One region of the Massilia consociata genome, then DNA from elsewhere that is predicted to be linked to it. Evidence: riboswitches for the same ligand, from Rfam matches in the RefSeq annotation. Region 1 holds a riboswitch; each other region holds the start of a gene.

Region 1 (5,259 bases):
GCTTCCACGGCACCATCCGCACCGAGGTACGCTACACCGCGGGCGGGAAGAACGGGTTCGCCCTGTTCGACGTGGTCTACAGCCCGGTCCTGCCGGCCGCCTGGACCGGCCAGGTGCGCGAGGCGCTGGAAAACGGCTCGCTCAACTTCTACCTGCGCCTCGAGGTGCGCCAGCCGGGACGCTATGTGGTCACCGGCCGGGTCGACGATGCGCGCGGCAAGCCGTTCGCGGTGGCGACCTTCAACGACGTGCTGGAAACCGGCACGCGCGAAGTGAAGCTGACCGTGTTCGGCAAGCTGATGACGGACGAGGCGCCGGCATTGCCGCTCAGGCTGCGCGACGTCGACGGCTACCTGCTGCGCGAGAACGTGGACCCGGACCGCCTGCTGCTGCCGCGGCTGGAAGGGCAGGTGTTCGCCAGCCGCACGCAGAGCATGAAGGGCGTGTCGGACGCCGAATGGCAGAGCGAGGAACGGACGCGCTACCTCACCGAGTACGCGAAGGACCGCCATGCCGCGCGTGCGCAGCTGGCCGCCTTCGATCCGGCCCAGCCGCTGCCGCCGAGCGCCTGCGCAGCGCCGGAGCGCTAGACCGCTAGACCGGCAGCAGAGGGAAGCGGTCGACGAAGCAGGCGCCGCCGACCATGGCGCACAGCATGCCGAACGTACACCAGCGGATCAGGGAGTTCCTTGGTGGAAATTTCGCAGCCTTGGGCGACTTCTTGGTACGGTGTTGCATGGTGATACTCCTGATTGCAGCAGACACATGAAAGTCACCAGTGTGCGCCGCCGGATGGCGATAACGTTGTAGTGGATCAACAGGCCAGCGTAAAGAGTAGCTACAGGCCGCTTCAACAGGCCGGCTTTGCCCGGTCTGTTGCTTGCATGCCGCGGGGGCAGCGTAAAATAGCGCCCTGACCGAAGATTACGAAAGCACAGCATGTCCATTCAATGGTTCCCGGGGCACATGAACGCGGCCAAGAAGGAAGCCGCCGAGCAGATGGAGAACACCGATCTGGTGATCGAAGTCCTCGACGCCCGCCTGCCCGAGGCCAGTTGCAACCCGCTGGTCGAGGAACTGCGCAAGTTCCGCCAGCGTCCCTGCCTGAAAATCCTGAACAAGATCGACCTGGCCGACCCGGCCGCCACCGCGGCATGGAAAGCCTTCTATGACGCCCAGGAAGGCGTGACCGCCTACCCGATGACGACCAAGAAGCCGCTTGATGTCGCGCGCATTCCGGAGTTGTGCCAGTCGCTGGCGCCGCACCGCGGTGTGCCGACCAAGCCACTGCGCATCATGATCATGGGGATCCCGAACGTCGGCAAATCCACCCTGATGAACGCGCTGCTGAAGAAGCGCGTGGCGAAGGTGGGCGACGAGCCGGCCGTCACCAAGACCCAGCAGAAGCTCTACCTCGGCAAGCACATCGTGCTGGTCGACACCCCGGGCATGCTGTGGCCGAAGATCGCGATGGCGAGCGACGGCCTGATGCTGGCCGCCAGCCACGCGGTCGGCTCGAATGCGCTGATCGAGGAAGAGGTGGCGGAATTCCTGGCCAACCTGCTGCTGGAGCGTTACCCGCAGCTGCTCACGGCGCGCTACGGCTTCAAGACCGAGGGCCTGGACGGCATCGCCGTGATCGAGAACGTCGCGCAGCGGCGCGGCTTCCGCGTGCGCGGCGGGGAGTTCGACTACGAAAAGGCGGCGCACGTGCTGCTGCACGACTACCGCACCGGCGCGCTGGGACGCATCAGCCTGGAGACGCCCGCGACCCGCGCCGCGGCCCTGGCCAGGCATGCGGCCGAGATGGCGGAGAAGGCGCGCATCGCCGAAGAGAAGGCTGCCGCCAAGGCCGAGGAAGCGGCGCGCGGCAAGCGCGGCACCTGAGGTTTTTTGTAGGGTGGACGGCTATGCCGTGCGCGCGTCCAGGCAGATGATGCGTCCTCGCGATGCAAGCGTCATTTGAGCGCGCGGCCGCCAGGCGGCCACCCTGCGACCTGATGAGCAGGCCACTCGCTTCACCCGAACCGGAAGCTCGACACCGTCAGGCTCCCGAAAAAATCCTCCTCGTGATACACGCAGGCCGCCGGCTCCCGCTCGGCGGCGCCCAGCGCCACCATCAGTGGAATCAGGTGTTCCTCGCGCGGATGCGCTGCCCGCGCCATCGGCGCGTCAAGCCAGCCCAGCAGCGCGGCAGTGCGCTCCTGCGGCGGCAAGGCCAGCGCCTGCTGCAGCCATCCGTCGAACGCCTTCGATGCCGCCGCCCCGGAGGGACCGAACTGGCGCAGGTTGTGGTACGACAGCCCGCTGCCGATGAGCAGTACGCCATCGTCCCGCAGCGGCGCCAGCGCACGGCCGGCCTCGATGTGGCCCAGCGGGTCGAGGTCGCGCCGCAGCGACAGCTGCACCACCGGCATCGCGGCTTCCGGATAGACCGGATACAGCATCGAGAAGGTCCCGTGGTCGAAGCCGCGCGCCGGGTCCAGCCCGGCCGGATGGCCGGCGGTGCTCAACAGCGCGGCCGCCTGCTGCGCCAGCGCCGGCTCGCCCGGCGCCGGGTACCTGACCTGGTAGGTATGCGGCGGGAAGCCGCCGTAGTCGTAGATCATGCCGGGCGCCGTTCCCGACGACAGCATGAAGCCGGGCGTCTCCCAGTGGCTGGTGACGACCAGCACCGCGCGCACCCGGTCTCCCGCGTCGCGTCGCATCGCCTGCAGCGAGGCTTCCAGCTTGTCGTAGGCGCGGCCGTACTGGTCCTTCATCCACGGCCAGGGACCGCCGCCGTGGGACACGAAGTAGGTGGGAAGCGTCATGGGTGCTCCGGGTGTTCAGTCGAAGCACCCATGGTAGCCGATCGAACGCGGCGGCGCCGGCGCGGGCTCCACCAGGCCCGCCTGCAAGCGGCGAAACAAACCGCGACGGCTTGTCAGGTTATAATCGCCGCGTTCTGGTGCCCGCATGCGCAATCCGCGCGTGCAGTTAAACGGGAAACACGAGGTGTCCGCGCAACGCGCCGGCGCCGGGATGTGCTGCCCCCGCAACGGTCAACAAGCGTCGCCGCGCAGGGTTTCCTGGGGCGACAGGCCGCCTCGACAACCACTGTGCATCGCATAGGAAGGTGAGGCGGTCGGTCTTGCGAGCCCGGATACCGGCCAGACAGGTGGAAGCGCCGCAGGCATGGGCCTTGGGCGGCTTCCGTTGACTCCGGTGTGCGGGGACGCAGGCCGGTGCTTTTACCGAGAACATCCAACATGAATTTTGCTGCCGTACCGCGCAGCGCGCCGGCCTTCAAGCCGCTCGCGCTGGCCTGTGCTTTTTCCCTGTCCATCCTCGCCGCCAACGCCCTCGCGCAGGAAGCCGTGCCCTCGATCGTCATCACCGGGGCGCGTTTCCCGGCCCAGCCGAGCGCCGCGCCGATCGGCGCCACCGTCATCACCGCGGACGAGATCCGCCGCGCCGGCGCCACCGACGTCAATGCCGCGATCCGCAAGATCGGCGGCGTGTTCGGGCGCCAGAGCCTGGACGCCTCGCCCGACTTCGCGCTCGACCTGCGCGGCTTCGGCTCGAACAGCGCGCAGAACGTGGTGATCCTGGTCGACGGCGTGCGCCTGAACGAGAACGAGCTGACCAACGCCGTCCTGTCCAGCATCCCGGTCGATACCGTCGAGCGCATCGAGATCCAGCGCGGCGGCAGCAGCGTGCTGTACGGCGAAGGCGCCACCGGCGGCGTCATCAACATCATTACCCGCAAGGGCGCCCGCCCCGGTGCCCACGGCTCGCTGTTCGCGGAAGCAGGCCGCTTCGACGCGCGCGACCTGCGCGGCTCGCTGGCCTATGGCGCCGGCCCGGTGTCGCTGGACGTGGCCGTGGCCAGGCGCAAGACCGACAACTACCGCAAAAACAGCGCATTCGAGCAGGAGACCGCCAGCGGCGGCGTGCAGTGGAACTATGGCGCCGGCCGCGTCGGCCTGCGTGTGGAGCGCTCGCGCCAGGATGCGCGCTTCCCGGGATCGCTGACGGAAGCCCAGTTCCTGGACAATCCGCGCCAGACGGTCACGCCGGACGACTTCGGCAGCATCGACACCGACCGCGTCACCGCTTCGCTCGAACACCGCATCGGCAGCCTGGAACTGGCCGCCGAGCTGTCGCATCGCGAACGCGAGGTGGAAGCGAACTACTACTACTACACGAGCAACGGCGCCAGGATCGCATCAAGGTCACGCTACGACGCCGACCAGACCCAGTTCTCGCCGCGCCTGCGCCACATCGCCGCGCTCGGCGACAAGCGCAACGAGCTGGTGGCCGGCGTCGACCTGATGCGCTGGAACCGCCAGACCACGTCCGATTTCTCGCTGGGCGACGCGCAGCAGGATTCGACCGCCTTCTACCTGCGCGACGAGATCCAGTGGTCGGCGCCGCACAATGCGCGCCTGGCCGTCGGCGCGCGCCACGAGAAATTCGAGAAGAACTATTCGGACCCGCTGGGCTTCCCGCCGGTAGCGAACGAGCGGCGCGACCAGTCGGTCAACGCCTGGTCGCTCGAAGGCAGCATCGACGTGCTGCCGCAGCTGACCGTGTTCGCCAAGCTCGGGCGCAGCTACCGCATCGCCAACGTCGACGAGAACAGCGTGCGTTCCGGTCCCGAAGTCCTGGCCCCGCAGACCTCGCGCGACATCGAGCTGGGCGCCAGCTTCGGCAACAGCGCACGCCAGCTCGGCGCGCGCCTGTTCCGCCACCGCCTGAGCAACGAGATCTTCTACGATCCGACCCTTTACGGCCGCTGGGGCGCGAACACCAACCTCGACCCGACCCACCGCCAGGGCGTGGAAGTGGAAGGGCAGCTGGTCTTCGCCCGCGACTGGCGCCTGACCGGCCAGTGGCAGCACGTGCAAGCCGAGTTCACCGGCGGCCCGAATGCCGGCCGCGAGATGGTCCTGGTGCCGAAGAACGTCGTGACCGCGCGCCTGGCCTGGGCTCCCGCCGGCGGCCACAGCGCCGACATCGGCGCCCAGTGGGCCGACCGCCAGCGCTACGGCGACGATTTCGCCAACAGCTGCAATGCCCGCATCCCGTCGTTTACCACCGTGGACGCGCGCTATGCGTACCGCGTGGGGGCATGGGAAGTGGCGGCGACGGTACTCAACCTGGCCGACCGCCAGTACTACAGCAACGCCTTCGCCTGCCGTTCGGGCATCTACCCGAGCGACGGCCGCCAGCTGAAGCTGTCGTTGCGCTACGACTTCTAACAAACCACGATGG
Region 2 (5,259 bases), on a different contig from region 1:
CTTCGCCGTCCGCGTCCATGCCGTAGGCATGGCCCATGCGCAGGCGGTAGGCGCGGGCGAGTTCGCCGCGCTCGCGCCATGCGCCCGAGCGCTCGGTCAGGCGGTTGACGCCCGTGCCATACGCGCCGGGAGCATCGCCGAACACGCGCTGCACGGCTGCGTGGCCGGCCTGGGCAAGCGGCATGCCGCCGCCCTGCAGGGCTTGCGTGCGCGCCAGCCATTCGCGCGCCACGCGGTTGCGTTCGAGCGGCTCGCGCCCCCATGCGCCGCCGCCCGGCAAGGGCGCCAGTGCCGCCTGCAGGGCTTCGTGCAGCCCGGGTTCCCGTTCGGCCAGCGTGGCGGCGGACGCGGCCAGCGCCATCCGGCCGGCACGGTCGATCAGGCGGATCAGGTTCGGGTACAGGTCGCGGAACAGGCCGGAGGTGGTGACGATCGCGTCGCGCCGCACGGCATCCGGCTTGAGCCGCACGTCGGTGACGACGCCGCGCGCATTCCATACCGGCTCGGCGCCCATCATCGCCAGTGCGAAGGCCACCATCACGCCTTCGTCGCGCACCGCGTCCGAGGCCCACAGGATGATGCCCTCGCTGCCCGCCCCGTCGTCCACGGTGGAGGGACGATCGGCAGCCTGGGCGGCCAGGCGCTCGCCCAGCCCGTAGCCGAGGCGGGTCGGCAGGATGTCGCCGTCGACCGCATGGAAGTTGCGCCCGGTCGGCAGGGCTTCCGGGGAGCGCAGCGGGTCGTTGCCCTTGCCCGGCTCGATGTAGCGCCCTTCCAGGCCCGCCAGCAAGGCGCGCATCTCCAGCGCCGGCGACGCGGCCAGCTTGCGCTCGATGTCCGCATCGACGGTGCCGCCCTGGCGCATCGAGTCCAGCATCAGGTCGAGCGACTTGCGCTCCCACGGCCGGCCGAACACGTGCAGGCCATGGGGCATGAATTTCTCCTGCAGCTTGGTCAGGAAGTGGCCGATCTCGTGCGCGAGCAGGTCGTCCTCGGCCGCGTCGAAACCGATGCCGCGCACCTTCAGCACGTCGGCCATCGAGGCTTCGAGCTCGGCGCGCAGGTTCAGCTGCGCCACCCGTTCGCGCATCAGGCTTGCTGCCTGCGCCTTGAGCGACTCCGAGCCGGCGGCCTCGAAGCTTTCGACCACCTGGCGCAGCGACAGCAGTTCGTCGTACAACGGGGTCGCGGCCAGCGGCGGGGTCAGGTGGTCGACCATCACGGCCAGGCCGCGCCGCTTGGCCTGCGTGCCTTCGCCGACGCCGTCGACGATGTAGGGATAGATGCCCGGCAGGTCGCCTGCGATCAGGCTCGGGTAGTCGTCGGCGGCCAGCCCGACGGCTTTGCCGGGCAAGAATTCATAGGTCGAGTGACGCCCGACATGGACCAGGGCGTCGGCCCGGAAGCGGTCGCGCACCCAATGGTAGAAAGCGAGGTACTGGTGCGGCGGCGTGATGCTGGTGTTTGCGTGCAGGAGCTCCTCGTCCACTTCCCAGCCGCGCGGCGGTTGGGGCCCGATGAAGACGTTGCCGAACACCAGGCCCGGCACCAGCAGCTTGCCGCTGTCGACCATCACCTTGCCGGGAGCGGGGCCCCAGCCGCGCATGCCTTCGATGCCGAAACGGACCAGGCGCCGCTGCAGCGCAGCCAGGGTAGCGCAGCGGCGCGAGGGGCGATCGCCGAGGCAGGCGAGATAGCCCTGTTTCAGGCTTGCGAGGTCTCGCAGCGCGTCTTCGCGGCGCGGGTGGTCGGCGCCTTCGACCAGGTGCTGCAGCTCCGCGATGACGACCTCTGCGCGCTTGCGACCCAGCACCTGCTCGCCGCCGGCTTCGGCGTCGAGCACGTCGGCGTGCAGGCGGCCGAGCAGGCCGCCTGTCATTTCCCCCTGCACGCGCGGCGGGAGCGTGGCGAACCAGCGCTGGTAGTCCCCGGCGGCCACGCCGTTGACCGCCGGTGCGAGTTCGCGCAGGGCGGCGCGGTCTTCGGGCAGGTTGACGCCGTGCGCCATGATCCGTTCCAGCAGCGCCTCGGGCGAGGCGGGCAGGTCGCCGACCGTATAGCCGGCGGCCTTGAGTGCATGCAGCATGTCGAACAGCGATGCCGGCACGTCGAGGTTGTCGGCGCCGATGTTCTGTCGGCCCGGCGGGTGGTTGTAGTAGATGAGGGCGATGCGCTTGTCGCGATTGGGCTTGGCGCGCAGGGCCAGCCAGCGCTGCACGCGTGCGGCGAGGCGGCCCGCTTCCGCATCGAGCACCACCGGCGGACGATGCTCGAGTCCGGTCTTCGGATCGTGCCGGGCCTGGCCCAGCGCGGCCACGGCGACGGGTTGGCCGATGCCCTGCAGTTCGGGCAGGGCGACGCGGTACTGCACCGAGTCCGGGGCCAGGCCGTCCGGCGACAGGCGCCACTGCATGGCGCTGCGATCGAGCATGCGGATGGCCTTGAACACCGGCACGTCGAGGCGCTGGAACGCCGCCTCCACCGCCTCGCGGCCCTCGGCCGCGCCGACCACGAAGTCCTGCAGCACCACCAGCGCAGCCGGACGCGCCGGTGCGATCAGCTCGGGCAGGCGTTCCAGCGCCTCGCGCGAGGCGCCGCCCCAGCGGCTCAGGACCTGCACGCAGGGCTGGCCCTGCCGTTCGATGTGGCGGCACAGTGCGTCCGGCACGATGCCGTCCATGTTGGCCAGGTCGAGCACCACGACGGTGGGTTTGTCCGCCAACCCGAGCTCGGCGGCGCGGCCCCAGGCCGCGTCGTCGGCCAGTTCGCGCTGCCCGGCGCGCAGGCGCAGCGCGGGCTCCGGGCGCGGCGCCGCCAGCGGCGTCGCCGGTGCGAGCAGGTGGGCGAACAGGGCCGCCGTATTGTCCATCCCGCTTCCTTGCCACAGGCGCCGCGCGGCCAGCCAGCGGCTTGCCGCCGGATGCGCCGCGGCGGCGCGCAGGGCCGCCTCCGGCGGCGTCTCGTTCGACAGCTGGCGCAGGGTTTCGGGCGGAAAGCCTGCCAGGCTGCCGTGGCGGCCGCGCGTCATGAGGCTGAGCGTGGCTTCGCCATTGAAGGCCAGGACCTCGGTGCCCGGGCGGGCGTGGCTTGCCAGGGCGTCCTTCAGGCGCCGCGCCGGGTCGCCGAACACCGAGACCGCCAGTACGCTGTCGGCACCCCGGATCCAGCGTGCGACGTCGCCGCCGCTGGCCGCCATGAGCTGGGCCGGAGTGCGCAGCAGGATGCGGTCTTCCGGATGCCGCGCCAGGTGGCGATGGGCTGCTTCGACGGCGGTTGGCGCCGCACGTTCGGTCACGATGGCAAGCAGGGTGCCGGCGCGAACGGGCAGGGTGGGTAGGAGACACAGCAGCGCTGCGAGGAGGCAGGCGCGGACGAAGGTACGGGCGCTCAGTTCGGGTCGACCAGTGAAGCACGCAGGGCGCGCATGAAAACCAGGCAGGCCCTGTGCTCCATGGAAAAGCCGTGCGCATCCAGGGCGCACGAAAGCCGCGCGCACTGGACGGTGTCATGACCCGGACCGAAGGAAAACGAGGGACAGCCAACCGGCAATGCCACACCCCGGGCATTGCAAAGTGCATCGTGACTGGCCGGTCTTCTGGCTCGCCTTCTTCCTTCGCTGGCCCTGCCTTCCCGTGCGATGCACAGTGGCGTCCGGCCAGCGTCGTCAGGCTTACAGCAGCGGGGGCTGCGCCGGACTGGCGGGGATGGCTATCCCGCGCGTCACCGGCTTCCCGTTTCACCCTCCTGCAGACCTGCAGGAAGGCACCAATCGCGTAACGGCCGGATTGTACCGTCCGGCCGAGTTGTTGTCACGACATCTTTGTCGTGGGTCGTTCCCGCTATGCGGACCGCGTTCAGCCCGTATTGCGCAGGCCCGCCGCCACCCCGTTGATGGACAGGTGGATGCCCCGGTGCACGCGCGGATCCACGTTGTCGCCCAGCTTGCGGCGGCGGTGGATCAGTTCGACCTGCAGGTGGTTCAGCGGATCGAGGTAGGGGAAGCGGTTCTGGATCGAGCGTGCCAGCAGCGGGTTGCCGGCCAGGCGTTCGGTGACGCCGGTGACCGCTTCCAGGCAACGCAGCGTTTCTCCGTACTCGGCCGTGATGCGGCGGAAGATCCGCTCGCGCAGTTCCACGTCCGCCACCAGTCCGGCGTAGCGCGAGGCGATCGCGAGGTCGGTCTTGGCCAGCACCATGTCCATGTTCGACAGCAGGGTCGCGAAGAACGGCCAGTCGCGGTACATCGCACGCAGCAGCGCCATCCTTTCCTCGCGGTCGCCGTCCGCCAGCCAGCCGCTGACCGCGGCGCCGAAGCCGAACCAGCCCGGCAGCAGCAGGCGGCACTGGCCCCACGAGAAGCCCCAGGGAATCGCCCGCAGGTCTTCGATGCGGCGCGTCGACTTGCGCGAAGCCGGGCGCGAGCCGATGTTCAGTTCCGCGATCTCGGCGATCGGCGTAGCGGCAAAGAAGTAGTCGGTGAAGCCCGGGGTCTCGTACACGAGGTTGCGGTAGGCCTTGTAGGCGCGCGCGGACAGTTCGGCCATCACGGTTTCGTAGCGCGCCAGGTCGCCTCCCGTCGCGCCGTTGCCGGCGTCGTCCGCCTGCGGGCTCAGGCTTGCTTCCAGCGTCGCGGCCACCAGCAGCTCCAGGTTGCGCCGGCCGAGTTCGGGATTCGAGAACTTCGAGGCGATGATCTCGCCCTGTTCGGTCAGGCGGATCTGGCCGTTGACGGTGCCGCGCGGCTGGGCGCGGATCGCGTCGTAGCTCGGGCCGCCGCCGCGGCCCACGGTGCCGCCGCGGCCGTGGAACAGGCGCAGCTTGACGCCCTTGGCGGCGAACACGTCGACCAGCTTCAGCTCAGCCTGGTACAGTTCCCAGTTCGAGGTGAGGAAGCCGCCGTCCTTGTTCGAATCCGAGTAGCCGAGCATGACTTCCTGCAGCCGGCCCTGTTTCTCGATGACGCTCGCCACCAGAGGCAGCGACATCCATTCGTCCATGATGCCGGCTGCCCTCTGCAGGTCGGGGATGGTCTCGAACAGCGGGATCACCATCACCTCGCTGGTGACGCCCGCGCCGCCATGCGCGACGCGCATCAGGCCGGTCTCCTTCTGCAGCAGCAGCACTTCGAGCAGGTCGGAGACGGTCTCGGTGTGCGAGATGATGTAGTTGCGGATCGCGCGGCTGCCGTAGCGCAGGCGGATGTCGCGCGCCGTGCGCAGGATGGCCAGCTCGGAATTGGTCTCCTCCGAATAGCTCTCG
Region 3 (5,259 bases), on a different contig from region 1:
CCGTCGAGCACCACGTGGGCGTCGTGGAGCCGCTCGACGTGCTGGCCACCTTCGGCGGCTTCGAAATCGCGATGATGACGGGCGCGATGCTCAAGGCGGCCGAACTGCGCAAGGTGCTGCTGATCGACGGCTTCATCGTGACCAGCGCCCTGCTGGTCGCCGCACGCCTGCAGCCGGCCATCCTCGACTACTGCGTGTTCGCGCATTGTTCGGACGAAAACGGCCACCGTCTGATGCTCGAGGCGCTGGGCGCGCAACCCCTGCTGCACCTCGGCCTGCGCCTGGGCGAAGGCACCGGCAGCGCGCTCGCCCTGCCGCTGCTGCATGCGGCGGCAAACTTCCTGGGCGAGATGGCGACCTTCGCCTCGGCCCAGGTCAGCACGGCGTCCGAATAAGCATGCACCAGCTGCGCCTGTTCTTCATTGCGGTCCAGTTCTTCACCCGCCTGCCGATCCCGCGCTGGGTCGGCTTCGAGGCGGACTGGCTGCACCACGCCTCGCGCTACTTTCCGCTCGTCGGCCTCGTGGTCGGCATGATCGGCGCCGCGGTCTACGCGGCTGCCGCAACGGTCCTGCCGGTACCCGTCGCGGCCGTACTGTCCACCGCCGCCACGATCTACGCCACCGGGGCCTTCCACGAAGACGGCTTCGCGGATACCTGCGATGGCCTCGGCGGTGGCATGACGCGTGAACGCGTGCTCGAGATCATGAAGGATTCGCGCGTGGGCGCATACGGCGCGATCGGCGTGGTATGCATGCTGGGAGCGAAGATCACCGCGCTCGCCATGCTGCCGCCCGCTGGCGCCATCGCCGCCCTGCTGCTTGCCCATCCAATGTCGCGACTTGCGGCGACCTCGCTCATCTGGCGCATGGAGTACGTGCGTGCCGAGGGTAAAGCGAAACCGCTGGCCCAGCGCATGAGCACGATGGAATTCGGGATCGCCGCGCTCACGGTCGCGCTCACGGTAAGCGTGCTGGCCGCAAGCGGGGCGCTCGGCCTGTCCAGCCTCGCCGCCGCACTGCTGGCCTGCGCCATCTCCGCGTGGTGGCTTGCCCACAAGTTCAGCGTGCGCCTCGGTGGCTATACCGGCGACTGCCTCGGCGCCGTGCAGCAGCTGTCCGAAGTGGCGATCTACGTGGCGGTCCTGGCAACGCTCGGCCACGGTGCGTTGGCGTAAGCATGCGGCTCTGCCTCGTCCGCCATCCGCAACCCGATGTTGGTCCCGGCATCTGCTATGGCAGGACCGATCTCAGCGTATCCGCCACGGCCACCGCACAGGTTGCGGCAAGCCTGCGCGCGGCGGGCCTGCCCGGCGAGCTGCCTGTCTTTGCCAGCCCGCTCGAACGGTGCACCGGCCTGGCTGCGCAGCTCGGCCCACCGGTCGAACGCGATGCCCGCCTGGCCGAGATGGACTTCGGCGCCTGGGAGATGCGTCCATGGAGCGAGATACCGCGCGCCGACGTCGACGCCTGGACGGCCGACCTCCTCCATTACCGTCCGGGCGGCGGCGAAAACGTGCTCGATGTCGCACGGCGCGTCGCCGCCTTCCGCGATGAACTGCTGCGCTCCGGCCATGCCGGCGCCCTCCTCGTCTGCCACGCCGGCACCATCCGGATCATGGCGGCGCTCCATGCCGGTGGAACCCTTGAACAGGCCGCGCTACGTGCCGCATCAAGCCCGCACCGTATCGCGTACGGTGAAGTCATCGAGCTGAAAGAATGACAATGCCGCGACACCGAACGCGCGTCTCTACCGTATAATGGCGCCGTTTTGGTGCTCGCGCCTGTGTCCACAGGCGCAGTTAAACGGGAAACACGAAGCCCTACATAGGCCAACGTGTGCTGCCCCCGCAACGGTAAGCAAGTACCGCATTGAAGGATGATGCGGCAAACCGTCTTCCACGACCACTGTGCGCTTCGCATGGGAAGGTCCGACGGCCACACTTGCCAGCCCGGATACCGGCCAAAAGGTGGAAGCGTGCCAACAAGGCGCTTCTGTTCAATCTGGCTGACGGGGACGTCGGCTGGTTGTCCTTGATGTGAAAACTGTTCATGAACCTTCCTGTAACACGGCAAGCGGCCGCGCCTGCGCTCGCACTCGCCGTCCTGTCGTCTTTCGTTTCGTCCGCCTTTGCCCAATCCGCCGATACGGTGCTCGTGACCGCCAACCGCATGCCCCAGCGTGCGCTTGATGTCATCGCCGACACCACCGTCATTCATGCCGAGGAAATCTCCCGCTCCGGCGCCGGCTCGGTGGCCGACGTGCTGCAGCGCCAGCGTGGCATCGAGATCGCCCGCAATGGCAGCGCCGGCGCCTCCACCAGCGTGTACCTGCGCGGCGCCAACAGCAACCAGGTCGTGGTCCTGCTCGACGGCGTGCGCATCGGCTCGGCCACCAGCGGGGCCGCCGCATGGAACGCCGTACCGCTCGGGACCATCGAGCGCATCGAGATCGTCTACGGCCCGCTCAGTACCCTGTACGGCGCCGATGCGATCGGCGGCGTGATCCAGATCTTCACGCGCAAGGGCGAAGGCGGCCCGGCCCTCGGCGCCTCGGCAGGCCTAGGCAGCAACGCAACGCGCCAGCTCGACGCCAGCGTGCATGGCGCAGGCAGCGGCGTGCGCTATGTCTTCAGCGCCGGCCACGAAGAATCGGACGGCTTCTCCGCCACGCGTCCGGGCGCTTTCGGCTACAACCCGGACAAGGACGGCTACCGCCGCCGCAACGCCAACGGCCAGCTGTCGCTCGCCCTGGCCCCGGGCCATGAGGTCGGCGCCCAGTTCCTGCACAGCGACCTGCGCGCGCAGTACGACAGCGGCCCCGGCCCCTACGACGTGCACAACGAACAGGATTTGAACACCGCCGCCGTCTACGTCAGCAGCCAATTCCTGCCCAACTGGCGCAGCACGGTGCAGTACGCACGCTCCGACGACAAGCTGGGCAGCTTCACCAGCGCCGCCGCCTCCGGCGCCAGCCAGATCGATACGCAGCAGGATGAACTGACCTGGCAGAACACCATTGCCCTCGGCCCCGATACCTTGCAGGTGCTCTACGCCCACCGCAAGGAAGACGTCGCGTCGAGCTCCAGCGCGGCGCTGACGCGTGCCCGCATCACCAATGCGTACGCGGCCGCCTACTCGGCCAGGCGCGGCAGCCACCTGGTCGATGTCAGCGCCCGCCACGACCGTTCGGTCTACGGCAACAAGAATACCGGCGCCGCCGGCTACGGCTACAACTTCGGCAACGGCTGGCGCGCCACCGCCAGTGTCGGCACCAGCTTCCGCGCCCCCACCTTCAACGAACTGTACTTCCCGGGCTATGGCTTGCCCACCAACCGGCCCGAGAAAGGCCGCAACCATGAAGCCGGGCTGCGCTACGACGCCGGCCCGGTGCAGTTCGACGCCACGGTTTTCCGCAACCGCCTCACGGACATGATCGTCAACGCCAACCCATGCCCGGGCCGCACCGGCAGCTGTGCGTATAACGTCAACCAGGCCACCCTCGAAGGCCTGAGCCTGTCGGCCGAGACGCGCATGGCCGGCATCAGCCTGCGCGGCAGCCTGGACTGGCAGGACCCGAAGGACGAGACGACCGGCAGGCAACTGGCGCGCCGCGCAAGGAAACACGCCAGCTTCATGGCCGATTACACCGTGGGTACCGTGAAGGCCGGTGCGGAACTGCTGCTGTCCGGCGAACGCTTCGACGACGCCGCCAACCAGCGCCGCCTGGGCGGCTACGGCCTGCTCAACCTGTACACTAGCTGGCAGGTCACGCCCGACGTGTCGCTGCTGGTCCGTGTCAACAACGCCGCCGACAAACAGTACGAACTGGCGCGCAATTACGGGACGAGCGGACGCACCTGGTTCGCCGCCCTGCGCTACGGCCTTCGCTGACCGCGCGCAACGCAACAAGGAGACGCATGCATCACCCTGCCCTTCCGGTCTGGATCCATCCTCCGCGCCAGCGCGCCCTGCTCGTCATCGGCACGCTGCTGCTGTGCGCCGTCGCAAGCCTGCTGTTCGCCGGGATGACCGGATCGATCGCGGTGCCGCTGGCCGACGTGCCGGATGCGCTGCGCCGGCTGGCGCAGGGCGAAGCCGGTACGCTCGCCGCATCGCTGATCGAGCTGCGTGCCAGCCGTGCGCTGACGGCCTTCGTCACCGGTGGCGCGCTCGCCCTGGCCGGCGTGATGATGCAGGCGCTCCTGCGCAATCCGCTTGCCGACCCGTACGTACTGGGCATCTCGGCCGGCGCCTCGGTCGGCGCCCTGCTCGCGCTGCTGCTCATGGCGGCATCCATCGTGGTGGACATGGCTGCGCTCGGCGGGGCGGTGGCGGTTTCGATGTTGCTCTACCTGCTGGCCCGGCGCGACCTGCGCGGCGGGCTGGCGGCCGAGGGCGGCACTTCGATGCTGCTGCTCACCGGCGTGATCCTGTCGTCCGCCTGCATGGCCCTGGTGACGCTGATGCTCTCGATCGCACCGGAAGGACGCTTGCGCAGCATGATCTTCTGGATGATCGGCGACCTGGCCGGCGCACCGCTGCGCTTGGCGCCGTGGCTGGTGCTCGGCGCCGCCCTGCTGTATGCCTTGCGCAATGCCCGCGCCATGAACGTGGTCGCACTGCATGCGGAAAGCGCCGCCACGCTCGGCATCCGCGTCGGCAGCCTGCGCAAGGGCCTGTTTTTTGTGTCCGGCGTGCTCACTGCCAGCGCGGTGACCAGCGCCGGCTCGGTCGGCTTTGTCGGCCTGATCGTCCCGCATGCCTGCCGCTTCGCCTTTGGCCCCGACCACCGGGTGCTGATTCCGGCGGCGGTGCTGGCCGGCGGCAGCTTCCTGGTGCTGTGTGACACCCTGGCCCGCACCGTCATCGCGCCGCAGCAGCTGCCGGTCGGGGCGATCACCGCCATCATCGGCGCTCCGGTATTCCTCTACCAGCTGCACCGCCTGCGGAGGTGACATGATCCAGACCGAACGACTCGACCTGAACATCGCCGGACGCACGCTGGTACGCCAGCTCGACTGGGCGGCCCGTCCCGGCGAATGCTGGAGCATCATCGGCCGCAACGGCGCCGGCAAGAGCACCCTGATGCGCACGCTGGCCGGACTGCACCGGCCGAGCGGCGGCGCCGTCCTCGTGCGCGGCCGCGCCCTCGACACGTGGGCGCCGGACGAACTGGCGCGCGAACGCGCCTTCCTGGCGCAGTCGCGCCACGATGCCTTTGCCTACAGCGTGATCGAAACCGTCCTGTCTGCGCGCC

Evidence for each region. Region 1 has a riboswitch for cobalamin ahead of ACFFJK_RS02780 (TonB-dependent receptor family protein). Riboswitches for the same ligand answer to the same signal wherever they lie in the genome.
Region 2: linked by a shared signal. The riboswitch ahead of ACFFJK_RS11940 (cobaltochelatase subunit CobN) and the one ahead of ACFFJK_RS02780 (TonB-dependent receptor family protein) in region 1 are both predicted to bind cobalamin.
Region 3: linked by a shared signal. The riboswitch ahead of ACFFJK_RS21995 (TonB-dependent receptor domain-containing protein) and the one ahead of ACFFJK_RS02780 (TonB-dependent receptor family protein) in region 1 are both predicted to bind cobalamin.

The regions. Positions count from the first base shown of each region.
Region 1 is NZ_JBHLWP010000003.1:255,991-261,249, forward strand. Features, by position in the region: gene ACFFJK_RS02760 (hypothetical protein) at 1-590, shown strand, start outside; gene ACFFJK_RS02765 (hypothetical protein) at 595-738, opposite strand; gene ylqF (ribosome biogenesis GTPase YlqF) at 940-1,887, shown strand; gene ACFFJK_RS02775 (DODA-type extradiol aromatic ring-opening family dioxygenase) at 2,019-2,813, opposite strand; cobalamin riboswitch at 2,933-3,171, shown strand; gene ACFFJK_RS02780 (TonB-dependent receptor family protein) at 3,252-5,246, shown strand.
Region 2 is NZ_JBHLWP010000011.1:190,196-195,454, reverse strand. Features, by position in the region: gene ACFFJK_RS11940 (cobaltochelatase subunit CobN) at 1-3,295, opposite strand, end outside; cobalamin riboswitch at 3,569-3,785, opposite strand; gene ppc (phosphoenolpyruvate carboxylase) at 3,855-5,259, opposite strand, start outside.
Region 3 is NZ_JBHLWP010000031.1:1,050-6,308, forward strand. Features, by position in the region: gene cobT (nicotinate-nucleotide--dimethylbenzimidazole phosphoribosyltransferase) at 1-395, shown strand, start outside; gene ACFFJK_RS21985 (adenosylcobinamide-GDP ribazoletransferase) at 398-1,177, shown strand; gene ACFFJK_RS21990 (histidine phosphatase family protein) at 1,180-1,722, shown strand; cobalamin riboswitch at 1,755-1,981, shown strand; gene ACFFJK_RS21995 (TonB-dependent receptor domain-containing protein) at 2,052-3,893, shown strand; gene ACFFJK_RS22000 (FecCD family ABC transporter permease) at 3,920-4,957, shown strand; gene ACFFJK_RS22005 (ABC transporter ATP-binding protein) at 4,959-5,259, shown strand, end outside.